Regions from separate parts of the Chimaeribacter sp. YP20170169 genome, predicted to be linked through region 2. Evidence: predicted binding sites of a transcription regulator. Region 2 holds the regulator's gene; the other holds the start of a gene.

Evidence for each region. Region 2 encodes Fur, which represses iron uptake genes when iron is present. Its sites were predicted from a motif close to ATAATAATGAGAACNACTATCAA; they were not measured.
Region 1: the regulator Fur is predicted to act here: its motif matches at 3,614-3,636, upstream of fhuA (ferrichrome porin FhuA).

What each region holds. Positions count from the first base shown of each region.
Region 1 covers NZ_CP176824.1:3,127,864-3,133,295, reverse strand. The annotation lists gene mrcB (bifunctional glycosyl transferase/transpeptidase) at 1-1,887, shown strand, start outside; gene ACK3SD_RS14310 (CBM96 family carbohydrate-binding protein) at 2,045-3,442, shown strand; gene fhuA (ferrichrome porin FhuA) at 3,665-5,432, shown strand, end outside.
Region 2 covers NZ_CP176824.1:2,764,403-2,769,834, forward strand. The annotation lists gene ybfF (esterase) at 1-134, shown strand, start outside; gene ACK3SD_RS12560 (lipid-binding SYLF domain-containing protein) at 142-693, opposite strand; gene ybfE (LexA regulated protein) at 1,059-1,346, shown strand; gene fldA (flavodoxin FldA) at 1,664-2,191, shown strand; gene fur (ferric iron uptake transcriptional regulator) at 2,496-2,939, shown strand; gene ACK3SD_RS12580 (beta-N-acetylhexosaminidase) at 3,086-5,432, opposite strand, start outside.

The DNA.
Region 1 (5,432 bases), 360 kb from region 2:
CCTGACCTGCTGGTGGATACGCTGCTGGCGACGGAAGACCGCCACTTCTATGAGCACGACGGCATCAGCTTCTACTCCATCGGCCGCGCGCTGCTGGCGAACCTGACGGCTGGGCACACGGTGCAGGGGGCGAGTACCCTGACGCAACAGCTGGTGAAGAACCTGTTCCTCAGCAATGAGCGCACCTACTGGCGCAAGATCAATGAAGCCTACATGGCGCTGCTGGTGGACAGCCGCTACAGCAAGGATCGCATCCTCGAGCTGTACCTGAACGAGGTCTACCTCGGGCAGGATGGCAATGACCAGATCCGCGGCTTCCCGCTTGCCAGCCTCTACTACTTTGGCCGCCCGGTGGATGAACTGAGCCTCGACCAGCAGGCGCTGCTGGTGGGCATGGTGAAGGGGGCGTCGCTCTACAACCCGTGGCGCAACCCGAAACTGGCGCTGGAGCGCCGCAACGTGGTGCTGAAGCTGCTGGAGACCCAGCAGATCATTGACCACGAGCTTTACACCATGCTGAGCGCCCGCCCACTGGGCGTGCAACCGAAGGGCGGGGTGATCTCGCCGCAGCCAGCCTTTATGCAGCTGGTGCGCCAGGAGTTGCAGCAGCGGATGGGCGACAAGGTGAACGACCTCTCCGGCGTGAAGATCTTCACCACCCTTGATCCGGTGTCGCAGGACGCCGCCGAGCAGGCGGTGGAGGAGGGCATCCCGCAGCTGCGCAAGAAGAGTGGCCTGAACGACATCGAAACCGCGATGGTGGTGGTCGATCGCTTCAGCGGCGAGGTGCGGGCCATGGTCGGCGGGTCGCAGACCCAGTTTGCTGGCTTCAACCGCGCCATGCAGGCGCGCCGCCAGGTTGGCTCGCTGGCCAAGCCAGCCACCTACCTGACCGCGCTGGCGCAGCCGGACAAGTACCGCCTTAACACCCTGCTGGCTGACCAGCCGCTGGCGCTGCGTCTCTCCAACGGCCAGACCTGGAAACCGCAGAACGATGACCACCAGTTCCGCGGCCAGATGATGCTGGTGGACGCGCTGGCGCGTTCGATGAACGTGCCGACGGTCAATCTGGGGATGGCGGTCGGGCTGGATGAGATCACCAAAACGCTGGTGACGCTCGGCGTGCCAGCCAACGTGCTCAACCCGGTGCCGTCGATGCTGCTCGGGGCGATCGCGCTGACGCCAATGGAAGTGGCGCAGGAGTACCAGACCATCGCCAGCGGCGGCAACCGCGCACCGCTCTCCGCCGTGCGCTCGGTGATTGCCGAGGATGGCTCGGTGCTCTACCAGAGCTTCCCGCAGGCCGAGCGCGCAGTACCGGCGCAGGCCGCCTACCTGACGCTCTACGCCATGCAGCAGGTGGTGAACGAGGGCACCTCGCGCGCGCTGGCGGTGAAGTACCCCGGCCTGCATCTGGCGGCCAAGACCGGTACTTCGAACGACCTGCGTGACAGCTGGTTCGCGGGCATTGACGGCCAGCAGGTGGCGATCACTTGGGTAGGCCGCGACAACAACGGCCCGTCGAAACTGTGGGGCTCCACCGGGGCGATGGCGCTCTACAGCCGCTATCTGGCAAACGGCACCCCGCAGCCGCTGGATCTGCAAGCGCCAGAGGAGATCAGCCCAATGGGCGTTGACTCCGCCGGTAACTTTGTCTGCGGCGGCGGTGGCGGCCTGACCGGTGGCGTGGTGCGCACCATGCCGGTCTGGACGGATGACCCGGACAGCCTGTGTCAGGCCAGTCTGGCGGCTCAACAGCAGCAGTGGCAGTTGCAACAGCAGCAACAGGCGCAAGCGCCGCAGGGCCAGCCGCAGCAGGCACCGCAGGATGAGCAGAAGGAGAGCGAGGGCGTCGCTGGCTGGATCAGGGAGATGTTCGGCCAGTAACTCCCCGCCTTGAGCCGAGAGGGTGTGATGCGTGTCAAACGTGCATCACACCCTTTTTTTATCAGCTTTATCAATGATTATCGCTGACCGTTGGTGATTGGCGTCGGCCCGGCGGGGCGGGGCACTCTCTGGGGATCCCCCACAGAAGGAGCCAACCATGAAACGCGCACTACCCCTGCTACTGATGCTTATCTGGCTGAACCCCCTATCACGCGCCGAGGCCGCCGATGCCCAGGTTCACGTGGTGTGTGACTACAGCCATACGCTGCCCGATGACGCGATCATGATGCCCGCGATGCCCGGTATGGCGATGTCCCATGATTTCTTCGGCAGCACCCACGCCAACGCCTACAGCACCAACGAGCAGCTGGTGGCGGACTTCTCCACCACCTGCAACAACCTGGCCGACCACTCTGCCTACTGGGCGCCGTCGCTGCGCCTGCCGGATGGGAAGGTGATCCGCCCCGCCTACCAAAAGACCTACTACCAAGCCAACAACGTGCAGGAGTTCCCGCTCAGCCCGTTCCCGGCCGGGCTGCAACTGCTGGCTGGCACCCACAACGGCACTACGCCCAACAAGGTGGCGATTGACTACTTCTGTCAGGGGCTGGGCTACTCGGATGTGCCCAAGAGCCGCTGCCCGCCGCAAGCGGATGGCACGGTGCAGATGAACATCGCCATCAAATTCCCCAACTGCTGGGACGGCGTGACGCTCCGCCCGGCAATTGGGGTCAAGAACGCGGATTACACGGTGAACAACGCCTGTCCGGCGGCTTACCCGGTGAAGATCCCGACCGTCAACATGAACATCGCCTATCTGGTGCCCAACTCGCCGCCGATTGACATGACCAAGGTAGAGCTATCGCTCGATCCGAAAATAGTAGAGGGCAATGTGGTGGAGCGGTGGGGGTCGATCTACAGCGCCCACGCCGACTTTATGAATGGCTGGTCGGATCAGGCGTCTGATTACATGGTCAACCACTGCATGAACCACGCGCTGGATTGCGGCTTGAATGTGCCGCTGGCCTATGAGCCAGCGTTGCAGGATGTGACCGTCAGCAATCAGGAGTCGGCGGAGAGCAACTTCGCGGGCAGCAGCACGCTGGTGGTGCAGGACAACTGGCAGAATGACCGCAGCAAAAACCGTGAGGAGGTGGGGCTGATCCAGTTCGCCATCCCGGCGTGGCCGGCGGCGCTGGACATCGATAAAGACACCTCCTTTATTTATAAGGTGCGGCTGTTTGGTAACAACGTCTCCGACAGCGCGTCGCGCCAGCTCTTCCTCTACCCGACCAGCAACGACTGGCAGGAGCAGGCGGTGACCTGGAACAGCCGCCCAAGCTGTGGCCGTGACGCCGACGGCAAAACGCAGGTGACCAGCAAACCCAGTTACCTCTATTTCAGCGTTGATGCCGCTGTGAAACGGGCGATTAAAAATAAGCAGTCCACCATCTCATTCTGCATTGGCGGCGAGCGGCAGGGACGTATTTACCATTTCGATGCCACCGAGAGCGGTAATCCACCGCTGCTGATATTACTGGGCGTTAGAAAATAGTCATCAGGATAAAAAGTTTTATAAACCCGCGACATAAACGTTGCGGGTTTTTTTATTTGCGTTAATGAAATTTAACCATAACGGAAATAAGGTGAATTCTTCACCCGCTTATCAGGCGTCAGGCGCTTTCTGCTTGAGTTTAAAAATTCATCCGAATATGATTCGCTCTGCATAATAATAATTCTCGTTTACATTCCTGTTAACATCATTAGAGAAGCAACCATGCGCACACGCACACGTTCAGGCTTTACCTCAGCGGCTTCGTTCCCCCGTGGGAAAGTGGCGCTGGCCATTGCGGTTACACTCGGGCACGTCGCCCTGCCGGCCCTGGCGGCCGACACGACCCAGACCAACGGCAACGACACCATTACCGTGGTGGGCAGTGGGCCGAATGTGGCGCAGGAGAGCGCATGGGGGCCAGCCGCGACCGTGGCGGCCAAACGCAGTGCCACCGGCACCAAGACCGATACCCCGCTGCTGAAGACGCCGCAGTCGGTCTCCGTGGTCACCAGCGAGGAGCTGGAGATGCGCCAGCCGGACTCGGTCAAGGATGCGTTGCGCTACACACCGGGCGTTTTCGCCAGCCGTGGTAGCTCCGAGGCGCTGGATGTGGTCTCAATCCGCGGCTTTAGCTCGGTCAACACCAACCAGTACCTCGATGGCCTCAAGCTTCAGGGCGACAACTACAATGAAGCCGCGATGGATCCCTATATGCTGGAGCGCGTGGAGCTGATGCGCGGCCCGGTGTCGGTGCTGTATGGCAAGAGCAACCCCGGCGGCATCATCTCGATGGTCAGCAAGCGCCCGACCACCGAAACCCTGCGCGAAGTGCAGTTCTCGATGGGCACCGATAACCTCTACCAGACCGGCTTTGACTTTGGCGGCGCGCTGGATGACAACGGCGTCTACTCCTACCGCCTGACCGGTGTGGCCCGCAGCCAAGATGCCCAGCAGGAGCTGGTGAACGAGAAGCGCTACGCCATCGCCCCGGCCTTCACCTGGCACCCGGATGACCGCACCACCTTCACCTTCCTGAGCAACTTCCAGAATGAGCCAGAAACTGGCTACTACGGCTGGTTGCCGCGTGAGGGCACCGTGGTGCCTTACACCGACGCCAACGGCAAGGCGCGCAAGCTGCCGGTGGACTTCAACGAGGGGGAGGCGAGCGACACCTACTCCCGCAACCAGAAGATGGTGGGCTACAGCTTCGAACATGGCTTTGACGACACCTGGACGGTGCGCCAAAACCTGCGCTACAGCATGATCGACAGCCACTACATCGGCCACTACGGCAATGGTTACAGCGCGCCCGCCACCATCAACCGTGGCTACGTGGACTCCAGCGAGAAGCTAAATAACTTTAGCGTGGACACCCAGGGGCAGGCCAAATTCGCCACCGGCGACGTGGATCACACCCTGCTGGCGGGCGTGGACTACATGCGGATGCGCAACGATATCAATGCCGACTACGGCACCACCGGCGGCATCAACATGACCGCGCCGCAGTATGGCAATGATGACTACGACATCAATTTCCGCTATCACATCCTCAACCGTCAGGAGCAGACCGGCCTCTATGTGCAGGATCAGGCGGAGTGGAACCACTGGCTGCTGACGCTGGGCGGCCGCTATGACTTCGCCAAGAGCACCGTGCTGACCCGCAGCAGCAACACCACCGACAAGCGCCGCGACGAGCAGTTCACCTGGCGCGGCGGCCTGAACTACCTGTTCGACAACGGCATCTCGCCTTACTTCAGCTACAGCGAGTCCTTCGAGCCAGTCAGCGGCACCAGCCTGAGTGGCAAGGCGTTCGATCCTTCCCACGGCAAGCAGTATGAGGCCGGGGTGAAGTACATCCCGGAGAACCAGCCGATCAGCCTGACGGCAGCGGTCTACCAGCTGACCAAGGACAACAATCTGACCGCTGACCCGGCTAACTCTCTGTTCAGCGTCCAGAGCGGCGAGATCCGCTCACGCGGCGTGGAGCTGG
Region 2 (5,432 bases):
GCTACCGCGATGAGATCGCGCGCCAGTTCCCGCAGGCGCGCGCCCACGTGGTGGCTGGCACCGGCCACTGGGTCCATGCGGAAAAACCAGAGGCGGTGCTGCGCGCCATCGATCGCTTCCTGACAGAAGCCTGACCGGCCCTCAGTTCAGCGCGCTGTCTGGCCAGTATTTGTAGCCGTTGACCATCGCCTGCGCCACTAGCCCGTTGTCTGTCACCTGATAGAGGCTGACGCCGCTGGCGGCGCGCAACTCCTCCGGCAGGGCGTCATTGATCGCCTTGCCGGAGAGCGCCTTACCCTTGTCCTGATACTTGGCCGCCGCCTGCGCACTGGCCCCGACCATCACACCATTGTCGATAAAGCCATGCAGGCTCTCAGGGGTGTGGAACACCATCAGCGTCCGCGTCTGGTTGATGCCCAGCCCCAGCCCGGCACCGGCCTGCGCCATCTTCATATAGGTCTCACGCCCACTGCGGTTGTCATGCACCACGCCATAGCCCGACCCCAATCCCACCACCATGATTTTGCTGCTGTTGGCGGCAAATACCCCGTAGCCGCTGGCGTGGGCCAGCGCGTTGGTCGCCTCTGGGTAGCGGGCGCGCACCTCTTTCAGCGTGTCCTGCTTGAGCGTCTGGATGGCCTGACGTTGCTGGGCGGCGGTGTCGCCCTGCGCGCCACATCCCCCTACCAACATGGCAATCATCACGGGTAAAAATGGTTTAAAGTATTTTATATCAAACATTTATGCTTAATCCCTGAGCAGAAGGCGCGTATTCTGTCAGGTTTTTCCACCTCTGGCACCTGCCGCCCCGATTGATCGCACGGAGTGAGAAACGGGGTGAAACGCCAACAGATGAAGCCGAACAGGCAGTTAGGCATTGTTCAGGCCGCGCGTGCTGGGGTATTATGGCGCGCTATGTCTTGCCCCGTCAGCGTCGGTTACGCCGCGCGGCGGCGGTAAAGTGGGTTAAGGTTGATTGACCTCAACATGTATTCACCGAGCCATCCGGCTGTGCTCAGGCGCAGGCAGATGTTGACTCCTTAGTCGTACCTCTACCTATGGCAAAAGAACAAACGGATCGCACCACGCTGGATCTGTTCGCAGATGAACGCCGGCCGGGACGCCCAAAAACCAATCCACTCTCCCGTGATGAACAGCTCAGGATCAACAAACGTAACCAGTTGCGACGCGACAAGGTGCGGGGCTTGCGCCGGGTAGAGCTGAAGATCAACGCGGACGCCGTGGACGCGCTCAATAAGCTGGCGGAGCAGCAGAACATCAGCCGCAGCGAGCTGATTGAGCAGATGCTGCTGGCGCAACTGCGCAAGCAGCAAGACGACGCCTGACGGCCTGCCGGCGGTGACACCCTTCGCCGCCAGCATGGCCCTGCCTCCTCCCCCGCCCTCCCTAACGCTTGCCCGCGGATGTCTTTGATCGTAGGGCACCAATGCAGGAAAAAAGCGCCGCAAGCACACAAAGGCGATAACACCCGCGCCATTTGGCCGATAGAATATTTGACCATTCTGGCTGTTGGGAAGCCGGCTGGCTCCCTGGGCGCGGCGGCGTGATGATGTTCACCCCGCGGTGACTTTGCTATCATCAGCAGCATCCGCACCTGTCAATGGCAGGTAAATTAATTAAGAACAAGAGGTTAAAGAATTATATGGCCGTAGTGGGAATCTTCTTCGGATCTGACACCGGAAACACTGAGAACATCGCCAAAATGATCCAGAAGCAACTGGGTGCCGATGTGGCGGAAGTGCATGACATCGCCAAGAGCAGCAAAGAAGATCTGGAAAAGTTTGACATCCTGCTGCTGGGCATCCCGACCTGGTATTACGGCGAAGCGCAGTGTGACTGGGATGACTTCTTCCCGACGCTGGAAGAGATCGACTTCAACGGCAAGCTGGTGGCGCTGTTTGGCTGCGGCGACCAGGAAGATTACGCGGAGTACTTCTGTGACGCGATGGGCACCGTGCGTGACATCATCGAGCCGCGCGGCGCGACGCTGGTCGGCCACTGGCCGGTAGCTGGCTACCACTTTGAGGCCTCCAAGGGCCTGGCCGACGACAGCCACTTCATTGGTCTGGCCATTGACGAAGACCGCCAGCCGGAGCTGACCAACGAGCGCGTCGACGCTTGGGTGAAGCAGATCTCCGAAGAGCTGAGCCTGGCTGAGATCATCGGCTAAGCTCCCTCACGGCCCGGGGTGTCGATTTCTGACCGAACGGGCCGGATTTATCCCGCCAGACACCAAAAGATCGGCTACAAGTTTGTAACTTTATACAGTATCGGGGTACACTGGCGCCGGTGTATTTCCTATCCATCAACGCATTGCAACAGTGTATTAACAATGGCGCGAACGGCGTTAACAGGCGGCGTTTTCTTTTGAACCCGTGAGTTCTATAATGAGACGCAATTAAAACCGTTGCGCCGCCTGATGTCATAGGCTGTATGCCTCAACGTGAATAGCATAGTAACAGGACAGAATCCGCATGACTGACAATAACACCGCATTAAAGAAGGCCGGCCTGAAAGTCACGCTTCCCAGACTTAAGATCCTGGAAGTGCTGCAAGATCCGGAATGCCATCATGTCAGTGCGGAAGATCTTTATAAGAAGCTGATTGATATGGGCGAAGAGATTGGTCTGGCCACGGTTTACCGCGTGCTGAACCAATTCGACGACGCCGGCATCGTGACCCGTCACAACTTTGAAGGCGGCAAGTCCGTATTCGAGCTGACGCAGCAGCAGCACCACGATCACCTGATCTGCCTTGATTGCGGTAAAGTGATTGAATTCAGTGATGAATCTATTGAGATCCGCCAGCGTGAAATTGCCAAGAAACATGGCATCAAGCTGACCAACCATAGCCTCTACCTCTATGGTCATTGTGAAGCCGGTGATTGTCGCGAAAACGAAGGTTTGCACGACAAGTAACCAATCTGCGGGACGCAGGACGCCCCCCGCAGTATAAAGCTCCCGTCAGCACGGGAGCGGCAGGTAACTGCCAGTGAAAACCGCTTTGATGCGGTTTTTTTTCGCCTGTTGTCTGCCCGGCGCGCTGGCCGGGCGGGGCCATGTCGTCAGAGGGCGACCTCCTCACTACGGCTGACGCGCTTGCCATCTGGGCTGAGGGTGCGCACCCACGCCTTCTCCCCTACCGTGGGCTTGGCCTGCGGGTTATACGCCTGCCAGTTTTTGCCATCTACTGAATATTGGATAACCAGCCCCGGCAGCGCCACGTTTGCCTCCAGCACGCCGGCATTGATGCGCGCCCCCGGCACGGGCAGCCGGTAGGCGACACCCTGCCGATCCAGCTTCGCGATCTCACGCTGCCCCATCAGATTGGCGAAGCGCTGCCAGTCGGTGGCCAGTTGATCACGGTTGACCCAGTGGGTCTTGCCGCCCTGGAACTCCCGGCCAGGCTGGTACGGCAGCTCCCAGTCGGCGCGGTGCCAGGCGCGCTCCGCCAGCACCATCAGGCGCGGGTAGATGCGGTACTCCAGGTCACTGTCGGTGCGGATGGTTTCGCTCCACACCTGCCCGGACATGCCGTGCGCGCCCGGCCACGGGGCATCGCTGCGGGCGGTGAAGGCGTTGCCGTCGCGGTCAACGGAGGTCTCGGCGTTCTGCGGCAGGTTGTCCGGCGCGAAGCTGAAGATCTTGGCTTCATCGCTGGCGCGCGTGGCCCAGTAGTAGCCCGGCTCACGGGCGCTGACCTCGTAGGGTTTGTCAAAGTAGAGGTAGTCAGGGTTGGAGAGGGTAATCTCATAACCCTTGGCCGCCCACTCGCCGGCAGTCTGCGCCCCGCCCCAGTAGAGCGTATCCCAGAAGTTTACCCCTACACGCGGGGTGGCGAAGGCGCGGGCATCTTTCGCATCCTTCAGGCCATCCTGCCAGGCCTGCATCCGGTCGATGCCATGCGCCTTGACCAGCTTGCTGACCTGGATGGCAAAGTAGCTGGAGAGGTGGTCAAAGGCCGTGGCCCCGCCCGATTTGACCAGCGTCTGGCACACTTGCGATTTCGACCACGGCAGATCCTCTTTGCTCAGGTCGATGGCCCCTTTCGTCGGGTCTGCTGGCGCTTTCAGATCTTGGTAGCCCGGCCCAAGGCGGATATTTTTCGCCTCATCACCGCCAAAGTGCCAGGTGGTGAGCGGCTGCCCCGCCTCCCGGTGCATGGCGGCAATCTCGCCAATCACCTTGTCAACAAAGCGCAGCGACGACGGCATACAGGGGTTGAGGTAGCTGCGGCGATCGTAGTACTGCACCGAGGTGGTGTTGGAGGTGTCGGTCGGGTCGAGCAGCCGGTAGGCCTCCGCCTCTTCCAGTTTGCCAGCCTGTTGCAGCCGCTGATAGCGTGCCTCCATTGAAACTACCGCCGCTCTGGCGTGGGCTGGCATGTCTATCTCTGGGATCACCTGAATTTGCCGCGCCTGCGCGTACTTCACAATCTCAATGTAATCCGCCCGGCTGAAGTAGCCGCTGCCGTTATTGTTGCTAAAGGGGCCAGACCCCAGTTGTGGTAGCAGGCAGCGCGTCTCCTTCAGGTCGTGGCAGCGCTTGCTACCGATCTCCGTCAGCTCCGGCAGGCCGGGGATCTCAATGCGCCAGCCCTCATCATCACTCAAATGGAACTGGAAGGTATTGAGCTTATAGGCCGCCATCTCATCCAGTAGCCGCAACACTGCCGCCTTGCTGTGGAAGTTGCGGCCCACGTCCATGTGCATCCCTCGGTAAGGGAAGCGCGGCGCATCCTCAGCCGTCAGCTGGGCAATGCGCTTCTCGCCATTGACCGGCACCAAAGAGAGCAGCGACTGCACGCCGTAGAAGACGCCACTGTGGTCGAAGCCCACCACCTCCGCGCCGCGCTCGCCAATCACCAACCGATAGGCCCCATCGACCGCCTGCTTGCCGCTGAAGGCGTTACGGTCAATGCGGGTGGTAAGCGGGTAGCCGCCGGGCTGCTCCGTCAGGCCCAGCAGTGCCATGCGCGCCCGTACCGCCTGCTGTGACGGCATCGGCAGCGCTGACAAATCAGCCGCCAATCCTTTGTCCAGCACCACGTCGCCAGCGCTCACCTTCACCTGCAACGGCGTTGGCATGATCTGCCCACGCAGCGAGGCGGCAGGCACCTGCGCGACATCGCGGTTTTTCACAAAACGGGTGGCCGGGGTCATCGCAATGTTGTTATCTTCCGGGGCGCGCTTCAGGTTCGCTGGCGTGATCTCGCCGACAAATTGGGAGACATCCTCGGTATCGGTGTTGCGGATGATTTTCGGTTCCGCGCCCTCAGCGGTGACGTACCAGCGCGGCATAATATCGCTGTTAGCGACCTGCCAGTACTCCACCACCATCGGGATGTCGGTGCGGCCCTTGGCCGGGAAGCCCTTGAAGGCGGCGGTCGGCGTCAGGCGGTGCAGGTCACCG